2 regions of the Faecalibacterium wellingii genome follow, and region 1 is predicted to be linked to the other one. Evidence: predicted binding sites of a transcription regulator. Region 1 holds the regulator's gene; the other holds the start of a gene.
The links. The regulator HrcA, encoded in region 1, represses chaperone genes, less so after heat shock. The targets are predictions, from matches to a motif close to TGTTAGCACTCNNNNNNNNNGAGTGCTAACA.

Region 1 (6,314 bases):
GCTGCCCTCTGCCGTCTCGAACTGCACAGCGTAGCCGCTGCGGCTCTGGCTCAGGGTGCGCACGGTGCAGCCGGTGCGCAGCTGCACATGGTGCTGCGCAAGGTGGTGCTCCAGCAGGGCCAGCACGTCCGCTGCCTGATTGGAATAGGGATAGATGCGCCCCGCTTCGTCGGTGCGGGTATAGAGCCCCAGAGCGCGGAACCAGCCCAGCGGGTCGGCTGCGTTCACAGCGTCCAGCAGCGGGAGCAGCGCCGCCGGGTCGGCTGTGAAATACCGCTCCGGCGCGATGCCGGTGTTGTCCAGATTGCAGCGGCCGTTGCCGGTGGCCAGCAGCTTTTTGCCCGGCCTTGGGCTGCGTTCCAGCACGACCACCTGCGCGCGGGGTGCACTTTGTGCGGCGGCCAGCCCGGCGGCCAGCCCGGCGGCACCGCCGCCAAGAATGAGGATGTTCGGCATCCTGACACCTGCCTTTCTCAGCAGAATTTCAGAAGCTGTCCTCATAAGCAGGGTGCTGTGCTTATGAAAACGGCTTTTTGTATCATTGTAGCAGAACCCTGCCGGAAACGCAACGAAGGGGCAGCATTCGGCGCAGGTCTTTTTGCGCGGGGCAGCAGGTATAAATTGCCCGGGCTGACAGATACTAGAGGTGCAGGCATTTTCAAGGAAACGGAGGAGCCAACAATGAAAGCAACAGGTATCGTGCGCCGCATCGACGAGCTGGGACGGGTGGTGATCCCTAAAGAGATCCGACGCACCCAGCGCATCCGCCGCGGCGACCCGCTGGAGATCTTCACGACAGGCGACGGCGAGGTGATCTTTAAAAAGTATTCCCCCATTGGCGAAATGAACGCAGTGGCGGCCCAGTACACCGAGGTGCTGAGCAAAAGCTTTGCGCTTACCACCTTTGTAGCAGACCGGGACCGCATCCTCACGGTGAGCGGGAGCGGCCGGCGGGAGCTGGCCGACCGCAGCATCAGCCAGCCGCTGGAAAAGCTGATGGATGGCCGCAGGCTGTACCAGTGCGAGGGCGTTGCGGAAAAATGCATCCTGCCCTGCGAGGGCTCGCCCCGGGTGGTGCTGTGCGCCGCACCCATCATTGCGTCGGGCGATGTGATCGGCGTGGTGGGGCTGCTGACCGAAGACCGCACCGCTGTGCCGGATGCCGCCCAGCTCAAGGCGGTGAATGTGGCGGCAGCGTTTCTGGCCAGACAGATGGAAGAGTAAGGCGGGACGATTTTGAATGCGCGCCGCGCTGCTTTGCGCATATTCAGCGGAAAAATTATTTATAATAGAGCAATGCCGGGCGGTCTGCAGACCGCCCGGCATTGCGTTTTCACGGGTGGGGTCGTGGCGGCAAACGGCATTTGCAGTGCTGCTTTCTGCAAAAGCGCGGCGCAGCGGGAAGCGGGCTTGCCCCCTCAGACGCTTTGGCAAAACCGGAAAGCCTGACGTACTGCCAAGGTCACATCCCTTTTTATGACAGAATTATGAATCTTTGATAACATTTTTCCAAGGGGCTTGACAGCACCGGAAAATTGGCTATAATGGTCTTAGCACTCAGGAACAAGGAGTGCTAAACAAACAAAGCGAACGCAAAAAGGAGGCAGGCGCTATGACGATGGATGCACGCAAGCAGCGAGTCTTGCAGGCGATCGTGGCGCTGTATGGTCTCGAAGGCGAGCCCGTTGGCAGCAGCGTGCTGGCAAACTACTTTGACATGGCAGTTTCCAGCGCAACGCTCCGCAATGAAATGGCGGCGCTGACAAAGCTGGGCCTGCTGGAGCAGCCCCACACCAGCGCGGGCCGTGTGCCCAGTGCCAAGGGCTACCGCTACTACCTTGATAATCTGCTGACCGACGATCAGCCGCTGGACCGCGTGAGTCGCGCCCGTGTGGATGCGGTGTTCGCAAGCCTCGACCACGAGCCGGAAAAGCTGGCGCAGGGCGCAGCCCGGGCGCTGGCCGCCATCAGCGGCTGCACCGCCGCCATCAGCACCCCGTGTGCAGAGGATCTGTGCATTGCCCACTATGAAGTCGTTCAGGTGGGCCGCAGCGCAGCCGCTGTGCTGGCCGTGACAACTGCCGGTTACGTCCGCACCCGTGTGGCGCGGGTACGCACCGGCCTCTCCCGCGAGAATGCGGCGGCTCTTGCCGCATTGCTGAACCGAAACCTCACCTTTGTGGCGCCGGTGGATCTTTCGCCCCGGCTGCTGGCAGAGCTGTGCAGCCAGATCGACCCGGAGCTGGTGCCTGTCATCAGCGCGGCGGCGGCTATCCTGCAGGATTCCGTCAAGCCTCACGTATTTCTGGGCGGTGAGCAGTATCTGCTGGACTGGCCTCAGCTGGACGGCAAGGTGGGCGACATCCTTACCCTGCTGAACGACGAAGAGCAGGCCGCTGCCCTGATCGCTCCCCCGACAGACCGCAGCGAGAGCGTGCTGCTGGGCGAGGATCTGGAACCGCAGATCCCGGGCCTGTGCATCGTGAGTGACCGGTATCTGGTGGGCGGAGGCCTGTGGGGCTCCATCGCACTGATCGGCCCCACCCGGATGCCCTTCCAGAAACTGATGCCGCTGCTGCATTACTTTGCAGACCAGCTGGGCGAGGGCATGAGCGGCAAACGAAAAGACACCCCACAGGCTGCCGTACCCCGGCGGACTGTGATCTATAAGGAGGATCTGGAATGAGCGAAGAAGCAAAAAAGACGGCTCCGGCTCAGGAAGCGGAGCAGCCCGAAACGGCTCCCGAGGAGAAGGCCCAGCAGGCAGCACCCGAACAGGAGCCTGCTGCTGAAGCTGCCGACCCGAAGGATGACAAGAAGAAGGATGGCGGCTGGTTCAACAAGAAGGCCCGCGAGCTGGAAGCCGTAAAGGCAAAGCTGGACGCGGCCGAAGCCAACGCTGCACAGGCCAAAGACCAGCTGCTGCGCATGGCTGCCGAGTACGAGAACTACCGCAAGCGCTCCACCCGCGAAGCCGACCAGAAGTTCAACGATGGCATTTCCTTTGCGGTGAACCAGATCATTCCCATTCTGGATACGCTGGAGATGGCGGCCAACGCCCCCACCACCGACGAGAACTACAAAAAGGGCGTGACTATGACGCTGGACAAAGCTGCCAAGGCGCTGGACGTCCTCCATGTGGAGGAGATCGAAGCGCTGGGCAAGCCCTTTGACCCCAACTTCATGAACGCGGTGCAGCAGATCCCCGCCCCGGACGGACAGGAGAGCGGCACCGTCATCACGGTCTACCAGAAGGGCTACAGGCTGGGCGATAAGATCGTCCGCCATGCGACCGTTGTGGTGGCCGAGTAACAATGCAGAAACCCGCAAGGGTTTTGAATATAACATCCGCTTAGCAACATTTGAGCATCACATAAACAATACGATTTGTTCTTTCGAGAGGAGTTTTCATTATGAGTAAGATCATTGGTATCGACCTTGGTACTACCAACAGCTGCGTGGCTGTCATGGAGGGCGGCGAGCCCGTTGTTATCGCAAACTCTGAGGGTGCACGCACCACCCCGTCTGTGGTCGGCTTTACCAAGACCGGCGATCGTCTGGTGGGTCAGGTCGCAAAGCGTCAGGCCATCACCAACCCCGAGAACACCGTCGCTTCCATCAAGCGTTTCATGGGCACCGATCACAAGGTGACCCTGAACGGCAAGGAGTACACTCCCCAGCAGGTCAGCGCTATGATCCTGCAGAAGCTGAAGGCTGACGCCGAGGCTTATCTGGGCGAGTCCGTCACCGAGGCCGTCATTACCGTTCCTGCCTACTTCAACGACAGCCAGCGTCAGGCCACCAAGGACGCAGGCACCATTGCGGGCCTGAACGTCAAGCGTATCATCAACGAGCCCACTGCCGCTTCTCTGGCATACGGCATCGATAAGGAAGAGGACCAGAAGATCATGGTCTACGACCTGGGCGGCGGCACCTTCGATGTGTCCATCATCGAGATGGGCGACGGCGTTACCGAGGTTCTGGCCACCAACGGTGATACCCATCTGGGCGGCGATGACTTCGATGAGCGCGTCATCAACTGGATGGCAGACGCATTCCAGACCGAGAACGGTATCGACCTGCGCAAGGACAAGATGGCCGCTCAGCGCCTGAAGGAAGCTGCCGAGAAGGCAAAGATCGAGCTGTCCAGCGCAATGAGCAGCCAGATCAACCTGCCCTTCATCACTGCCGACGCTACCGGCCCGAAGCACTTGGATATGACCCTGACCCGCGCAAAGTTCAATGAGCTGACCGCTGATCTGGTGGATCGCACCATGGGCCCCGTCCGCAAGGCTCTGCAGGATGCAGGCCTGCGTCCCTCTGACCTGAAGAAGGTCCTGATGGTCGGTGGTTCCACCCGTATCCCCGCTGTCTACGATGCAGTCAAGAAGGAACTGAACTGCGAGCCCTTCAAGGGCATCAACCCCGATGAGTGCGTGGCTGTGGGTGCTGCCATTCAGGGCGGCGTGCTGCAGGGCGACGTCAAGGGCCTGCTGCTGCTGGATGTCACCCCGCTGAGCCTGGGCATTGAGACTCTGGGCGGCGTGTGCACCAAGATCATCGACCGCAACACCACCATCCCCACCCACAAGAGTCAGGTGTTCTCCACCGCTGCCGACAACCAGCCCTCTGTTGAGGTCAACGTGCTGCAGGGCGAGCGTGAGTTCGCACGCGACAACAAGAGCTTGGGTGTCTTCCATCTGGACGGCATTGCTCCGGCTCCCCGTGGTGTGCCTCAGATCGAAGTTACCTTCGATATCGATGCAAACGGCATCGTGAAGGTCAGCGCAAAGGATCTGGGTACCGGCAAGGAGCAGAACATCACCATCACCGCTTCCACCAACATGTCCAAGGAGGACATCGACAAGGCTGTGAAGGAAGCTGAGCAGTTTGCTGCCGACGATAAGAAGAAGCGTGAAGAGGTCGATATCCGCAACGGTGCCGACCAGATGGTGTTCCAGACCGAGAAGATGCTGAAGGAGAACGGCGACAAGCTGCCCGCCGACGTCAAGACCGAGGCCGAGAGCAAGCTGGCCGACCTGAAGACCGCTGTTCAGTCCGGCAACGTGGACGACATCAAGGCAAAGCAGGAAGCCCTGAGCCAGGTGTTCGAGAAGATGTATCAGGCAGCCGCTGCCGCACAGCAGGCCGCCGGTGCACAGCCCGGCCCCGATGCAGGTGCAAACAACCAGCAGAAGCCCAATGATGACGGCGTTGTGGATGCCGACTTCAAGGAAGTCTGATAAAAAACACAGCAGTGTGTGCCCGGCCAAACCGGCGGACGCACGCGTAGAATAGCAAAAGCCGCTCCGGTTTTGCCGGAGCGGCTCTTGCTGGTTTATAAGTAAAAGAGTTCTCGCTGCCGTAAAAGCCTTCCCCCGGACGGGGGAAGGTGGCATGACGGATGAGGGCGCAGACAACAGCTGCGAAAAACCAAAGCGGGAACTTTTGAACAGGAGGAACCGACCGGGGCGTTTCCCGGGGAGGGCGTTCCCGGAGAGGTGAGTGGATATGGCACAGGAAAAGCGTGATTACTACGAAGTGCTGGGGGTATCCAAGACTGCGACCGATGCCGAGATCAAAAAGGCATACCGCAAGCTTGCAATGAAGTACCACCCGGACTATAACCCCGGCGATAAGGATGCCGAGGAAAAGTTCAAGGAAGTCAACGAAGCAAACGAGGTGCTTTCGGACCCGAAAAAGCGCCAGCTGTACGACCAGTACGGCTTTGCGGGCGTTGATCCTACCTATGCGGCGCAGAACGGCGGCGGCCCCGGTGCGGGCGGTTTCGGCGGCTTTGGCGGCGACGGTGTGGATCTGGGCGACATCTTTGGCGATATCTTTGGCGGCGGTTTCGGCGGCTTTGGCGGCTCGTCCCGTCAGGCGAACCCCAATGCCCCCCGCAAGGGTCAGGACATCCGGGTACGCATCACCCTGAGCTTTGACGAGGCGGTGCATGGCTGCAAGAAGAACATCACCTTCACCCGCCAGCAGGAGTGCACCGAGTGCCACGGCAGCGGCTGTGCTGCCGGTTCCAGCCCCGAGACCTGCCCGGACTGCGGCGGCCGCGGCTTCGTCATCCGCCAGCAGCGCACCCCCTTTGGTGTGATGCAGACCCAGCAGCCCTGCTCCCGCTGCGGCGGCAAGGGCAAGCTGGTCAAGAACCCCTGCAAGGTCTGCCACGGCGCGGGCAAGGTCGCTGCCAAAAAGACGCTGGAGGTGTCCATCCCCATGGGCATCGACGACGATCAGAGCTTTGCACTGCGCGGCATGGGCGATGCTGGTGCCAACGGCGGCCCTGCCGGTGATGTGAT
Region 2 (6,314 bases), 1.2 Mb from region 1:
CGGTATCTCCTCTTTGCTTTTCCCATCCCGACACAAACGACTGATTTTTTTCGGTGCTTTGGGACTATACTTCTTGTGCAAACGAATTTTTCAACAAGGAGCAGGCAAATGAGCATCTGGGAAAAAATGGGCTTTGGCGGTTACAAAGGCTTTTCGCACGAGGCGGACAGATTGCTGCGCAGTGCAGTGGAGCTTGCCGGGAACCTGGGCTGCGAAAAGGCAGATACCAGCCATCTGCTGCTGGCGATCCTGCAGCAGGATCAGGGCGCAGCAGCGCGGTTTCTGGCAGGCAAACAGATCTGTGAGCCGGAAGTGCGCCGTCAACTGGCTCAGACCCGCCGCGCCCCGGCTCTGCATCTGGACCGCCATGACCTTGCACCGGATCTCAGGCGTACCATGGACTATGCTATCATCGGGGCGCAGAACGCTCACCTGAACCGTGCTGAACCGGAACACTTGCTCTGCGCGATGCTGGAGGATGATGGCTGCACGGCAGGCGTGCTGCTGGCGTCCATGGGGCTGCAGCTCACAGAGGCTGTGAGAGAATGCCGCCAGTTGTCCGGGCAGTTCGTTCTGCCGTACCAGACACGGGCGGCAGCCGGTGCACCACGCGGCAGCCGGGCCAGTGATAAATACTGCCGTGATCTGACCCGCCGCGCCGCAGAACGGGAGCTGGACCCGGTGTTCTGCCGGGAGGCGGAGCTGGACCGCATGGTAGAGATCTTATGCCGCCGTCAGAAAAACAACCCCTGTCTGGTGGGGGAGCCGGGCGTTGGCAAGACGGCGTTGGCAGAGGGCCTTGCCCAGCGCATTGCCGGGGACCGCGTGCCGCGCGCGCTCAAGGGGCGCCGCCTGCTGGCACTGGATATGGCCAGCCTTGTGGCAGGCACAAAATACCGCGGCGATTTTGAAGAGCGATTCAAAAACCTGCTGGAAGAACTGGTCCGGGACGGCAGTGCCATCCTGTTCGTGGACGAATTCCATACCATTGTAGGTGCCGGTGCAGCGGAAGGTGCCATTGATGCAGCCAGCATTTTAAAGCCGGTGCTGGCACGCGGAGAGCTGCAGATGATCGGTGCCACTACCACCGAGGAATTCCGCACCCATATCCAGAAGGATGCTGCATTGGAACGCCGTTTCGGCAAGGTGCAGGTGGAGGAGCCTACGCCTGCACAGGCCGTCGATATCCTCAGCGGTCTGGCCCCGCGCTACGAACGCTATCACAACGTAAAGCTTCCGCAGGAGACCCTGCAGGCGGCAGTGGAACTCTCGGTACGGTATCTGCCGGGGCGTTTTCTGCCGGATAAGGCCATCGACCTTGTGGATGAAGCCTGCGCAGCGGCACGCATCCGTGCGGAACGGGAAAAGCAGCCCCAGCCCGTGCTGACCCCGGATGATATCGCCCATGTAGTGGCACAGGCCAGCGGCGTGCCCACAGAGCGCGTTGGAGAGCAGGAACGGGAACGGCTGGAAAAGCTGGAACAGCGCCTGAACGAGGAGATCGTCGGGCAGAGCCGCGCAGTCGCTGCCGTGGCAGGGGCCATCCGCCGCAGCCGTACCGGCCTTGGGGAGCCGGGAAGGCCCATAGGAGCAATGCTGTTCCTTGGCCCCACCGGCGTTGGCAAAACAGCCCTTGCCAGGGCGCTGGCCGTCAGCTGGTTCGGCAGCGAAAAGGCACTGCTCAAGTTTGACATGTCGGAATATCAGGAGCAGCACACCGCTGCCCGGCTGCTGGGTGCCCCGCCGGGCTATCTGGGCCATGATGAGGGCGGGCAGCTCACCGAGGCCGTGCGCCGCCGCCCCTACAGCGTGGTCCTGTTTGATGAGATCGAAAAAGCCCACCCGGATATCCAGAACATCCTGCTGCAGATCCTGGAGGATGGGCAGCTCACCGATGCCATGGGGCGAAAAGCGGATTTCCGCAACACCATCGTACTGCTCACATCCAACCTTGGCGCGCGCTTTCTGGCAGGTCAGAGCGCTCCGCTGGGCTTTGCTGCGGGCAGTGAAGCCGTATTTGAAAAGCAGTCGGCGCAGGCCGTTGAGGAAGCGAAAAAGTGGTTCCGGCCAGAACTGGCAGGCCGTCTGGATGAAATGATCGTGTTCCGTCCGCTGGCAGATGACAGCCTGTGCGCCATTGCGGAAAAACTGCTCTGCCAGCTGGAACAGCGTGCAGCAGGCAGTGGCTATCAGCTGCACCATACGCCTCAGGTGGGCAGGGCACTGGCGGCAAAGGCACGGTCAGCCTATGGTGCCCGGGAACTGCGCCGCGCCGTGGACAGGGCAGTAGAGCAAGCCCTTGCAGACCGCATTGCCTCCGGCACAGCCAGTACCGGCCAGCACTGGACAGCGGACTGCTCGTCTGATGGCTCTATCATCCTGCGGGAGGATGAAACCGTAACCATGTAAAAATTGGACAGTAGTGGCTTCCCCGCCGTCCTGCCAAGTAAAAATGCATCTTGCAACCTGCTGGTTTTCTGTTATCATAGAATCAGGGTGTATCTGAAAAAACAGAATTGCAGGAGGAAGTTCATGCGCACTTTATTTCTTTTGAACCCCACTGCCGGCAAGGCAGACTGTACCCGTGCTCTGCCACGGCAGATCGATGCGGCTGCGGCGCGGGCCGGTCTTGCCATGGGAGAATATACCATTCGGATCACTGCCCACGCAGGCCACGCCCGGGAGCTTGCCAATGTCGCAGCCCGACAGGCCCGGCAGGCAGGGGAGCAGCTCCGCATCTATACAGCAGGCGGCGATGGCACCTTCAATGAAGCCCTCACCGGCGTCTATGGGTTTGAAAATGCGGCTGTGGGCTGCCTGCCCTATGGCAGCGGCAATGATTTCCTGCGTACTTTTGGCACAAAAGCGGAATTTCTGGATCTGGACGCCCAGCTTGCAGGCGGGCCGGTCGCCATTGACCTGATGCAGACCAGTCTCGGTCTTTCGGCCACCATCTGCGCTGCCGGTCTGGATGCGCAGGTCGCCTACGGCATCCCGAAGTTCCGGCGCATCCCGCTGTGCGGCGGCGAAGCGGCCTATGCGCTTTCCATCGTAGAACAGCTGTGCGGGCATATTGGCCGAAGAGTAGAGTACACCATTGACGGCGAGACTCTGACAGTGGACTGCCTTATGTGTGCCGTCTGCAATGGCCGCACCTATGGCGGTGGTTTCCGTGCAGCGCCGGAAGCCCAGCCGGACGACGGCTGGCTGGATGTGTATATCATCCGCAAGGTGAGCCGTTTGACCATCGCAAAACTTCTGGGAATGTACAAAAACGGAGGGCACTTCCGGAATGGTCAGCTGGTCAGGGCGGCAGAACCGTACTTTATCTACCGGCGGGCAAAGCAGGTCTCTCTGCGCGCCGTGGATGGCCGCGGGCCTATCGTTGCTACGGCAGACGGTGAGTGTGTGCCCAAGGAGCAGATCACTGTGCAGGTACAGCCGCTGGCTGGCCGTATTCTGCTGCCAAAGCCTGCTTTTGAGCGCTTTGCAGCGCAGCGGTCCGAACAGAGTGCGACCTGACCAGACGCGAAAAAATTCAGCCTTCAGGATCTCCTGAGCAGTCAAAGGGTCGGAAGCCTTAAAACAGGGTTTCCGACCCTTTGTTTTGCAGAAAAAAGAAAGGAAATCCGGAAGGTTTTGAATCAGGTTTTGCTGATGATACGTTGATTGGACGAGCTGTCACAAATTGTTAATAAAGAATTGCAAAAAAAGCCTTGATTTTTCGGGTCAAGATGAGTACAATACTCTTAGCACTCAGAGAAAAGGAGTGCTAAACAACCGGAAGGGCGCACGCGAGGCTTCCGGTTCATGGCAAAGTTTAAATTATATTTTATTATAGGAGGGCAAGAACTATGAAGATCATTCCTCTTGCAGACCGTGTTGTTATCAAGACTGTTGAGGTCGAGGAGACCACCAAGGGCGGCCTGATCCTGACCGGCAGTGCCAAGGAGAAGCCTCAGGTGGCTGAGGTCATTGCTGTAGGCCCCGGCGGCATTGTGGACGGCAAGGAAGTCAAGATGACCGTTAAGGTCGGCGACAAGGTCCTCACCAGCAAGTATTCCGGCACCGAGGTCAAGGTGGACGGTGAGGAGTGCACCATCGTCCGTCAGGGTGATATCCTGGCAGTCGTTGAGGACTGAGCACAGCCCCCTCTGTATTAAGAAATTGAGCTTTAAAGGAGCGATTAGATTATGGCTAAGCAGATCAAGCAGGGCGAGGACGCCCGCAAGGCACTGTGTGCCGGTATCGACACCCTGGCAAATACCGTTAAGATCACCCTGGGCCCCAAGGGCCGCAATGTGGTGCTGGGTAAAAAGTTTGGCGCACCGGTCATCACCAACGATGGCGTGACCATTGCCAAGGAGATCGAGCTGAAGGACGAGTTTGAGAACATGGGCGCACAGCTGGTGCGTGAAGTTGCCACCAAGACCAACGATGCAGCAGGCGACGGCACCACCACTGCAACCGTTCTGGCACAGGCTATGGTTACCGAGGGCATGAAGAATGTCACCGCCGGTGCAAACCCCATGGATATCCGCCGCGGCATGAGCAAGGCTGTTGCCAAGGCTGTTGAGACCATCAAGGCACACAGCCAGAAGGTGAAGGACAGCAACGATATCGCCCGCGTCGGCACCATTTCTGCCGGTGATCCCGAGATCGGCCGCCTGATCGCTGAGGCAATGGAAAAAGTTACCTCTGACGGCGTCATCACCATCGAGGAGAACAAGACCACTGCTGAGACCTACAACGAGATCGTGGAAGGCATGCAGTTTGACCGCGGCTATCTGACCCCGTATATGGTCACCGATACCGATAAGATGGAGGCTGTTCTGGACAACGCCGCCATCCTGATCACCGATAAGAAGATCAGCGTGATTCAGGATCTGGTTCCCCTGCTGGAGCAGGTCATGCAGAATGGTATGAAGCTGCTGATCGTGGCTGAGGATATCGAGGGCGAGGCTTTGTCCACCCTGATCGTCAACCGCCTGCGCGGCACCCTGAACGTGGCCGCTGTCAAGGCTCCCGGCTTTGGCGACCGCCGCAAGGAAATGCTGCAGGATATCGCCATTCTGACTGGCGGCACCGTAGTCTCCTCCGATCTGGGCTATGAGCTGAAGGACGCTACCGTCCAGATGCTGGGCCATGCACGTCAGGTCAAGGTCACCAAGGAGAACACCACTATCGTGGGCGGCGCAGGTGACAAGGATGCGATCGCAGCCCGTATTTCTCAGATCCGCAGCCAGATTGAGGTCGCTACCAGCGATTTCGACCGTGAGAAGCTGCAGGAGCGTCTGGCAAAGCTGGCTGGCGGCGTAGCCGTCATCAAGGTCGGTGCTGCCACCGAAGTTGAGATGAAGGACAAGAAGCTGCGCATTGAGGATGCTTTGAACGCAACCAAGGCTGCTGTTCAGGAAGGCGTCGTTGCCGGCGGCGGTACTGCTCCCATCAATGCGATTCCCGCTGTGCGTGAGCTGTGCGACACGCTGGAAGGCGACGAGCGCACCGGTGCCAAGATCGTCCTGAAGGCTCTGGAAGCTCCTCTGCGCCAGATCGCTAAGAATGCCGGTCTGGAAGGCAGTGTCATCATCGACAAGATTATTTCTGCCAATAAGCCTAACTACGGCTTCGATGCGCAGAATGAGGTCTTTGTGGACGATATGATCGCTGCCGGTATCGTTGACCCCACCAAGGTCACTCGTTCTGCTCTGGAAAATGCAGCATCTGTTGCAGAAATGGTCCTGACCACCGAGAGCCTGGTTGCAGATCTGCCGGAACCTCCGGCACCCGCAGCACCTGCCGGTGATATGGGCGGCATGGGCGGCATGTACTAATAACTGCCTAAAAACCGCATGAATCCTTGATTTTTGGAGCACGCAAAAGCGGATTTACGCCAAACTTACGCCACTTACGCCAAAAATCAAAGCGCACTATAGGGTAACAAAATCGGCACTCGCTGAAAAGCGGGTGCCGATTTTTGTGTCTAGGGGATTTGAAGACTCATGAAACCCACTGATGGATTCTGCGAGCGGCAGACTATCAGCGGCTTTATTGTTGACGAAAAACAAAGGTAGGGATACAATAATAAAAAAGAACGTAAAACCGGAAGGGAGCGTGCCGCCATGGAAAATCAGAGGGACTTCTGCAACGAATGCGGCGGCGAAATGGGGATTCCCGGCCTGATGGACTACAACATGAAGGAAATTGACGAGCAGTATCATGCTATGCAAGCATAAGAGGGGGGTTGCATAAATGCTCTTGAAATACTTTTATATAGGAAAGGACAAGATGGTGAAGAGACTTAAACAAAATAG

Region 2: a site for HrcA is predicted at 3,748-3,778, ahead of MTP37_RS06790 (co-chaperone GroES). Genes of this name have one in related genera too.

What each region holds. Positions count from the first base shown of each region.
Region 1 is NZ_CP094473.1:227,723-234,036, forward strand. Features, by position in the region: gene MTP37_RS01080 (BaiN/RdsA family NAD(P)/FAD-dependent oxidoreductase) at 1-456, opposite strand, end outside; gene MTP37_RS01085 (stage V sporulation T C-terminal domain-containing protein) at 682-1,224, shown strand; gene hrcA (heat-inducible transcriptional repressor HrcA) at 1,613-2,686, shown strand; gene MTP37_RS01095 (nucleotide exchange factor GrpE) at 2,683-3,312, shown strand; gene dnaK (molecular chaperone DnaK) at 3,414-5,243, shown strand; gene dnaJ (molecular chaperone DnaJ) at 5,512-6,314, shown strand, end outside.
Region 2 is NZ_CP094473.1:1,406,469-1,412,782, forward strand. Features, by position in the region: gene MTP37_RS06780 (ATP-dependent Clp protease ATP-binding subunit) at 109-2,409, shown strand; gene MTP37_RS06785 (diacylglycerol/lipid kinase family protein) at 2,533-3,522, shown strand; gene MTP37_RS06790 (co-chaperone GroES) at 3,855-4,142, shown strand; gene groL (chaperonin GroEL) at 4,194-5,834, shown strand; gene MTP37_RS06800 (hypothetical protein) at 6,289-6,314, shown strand, end outside.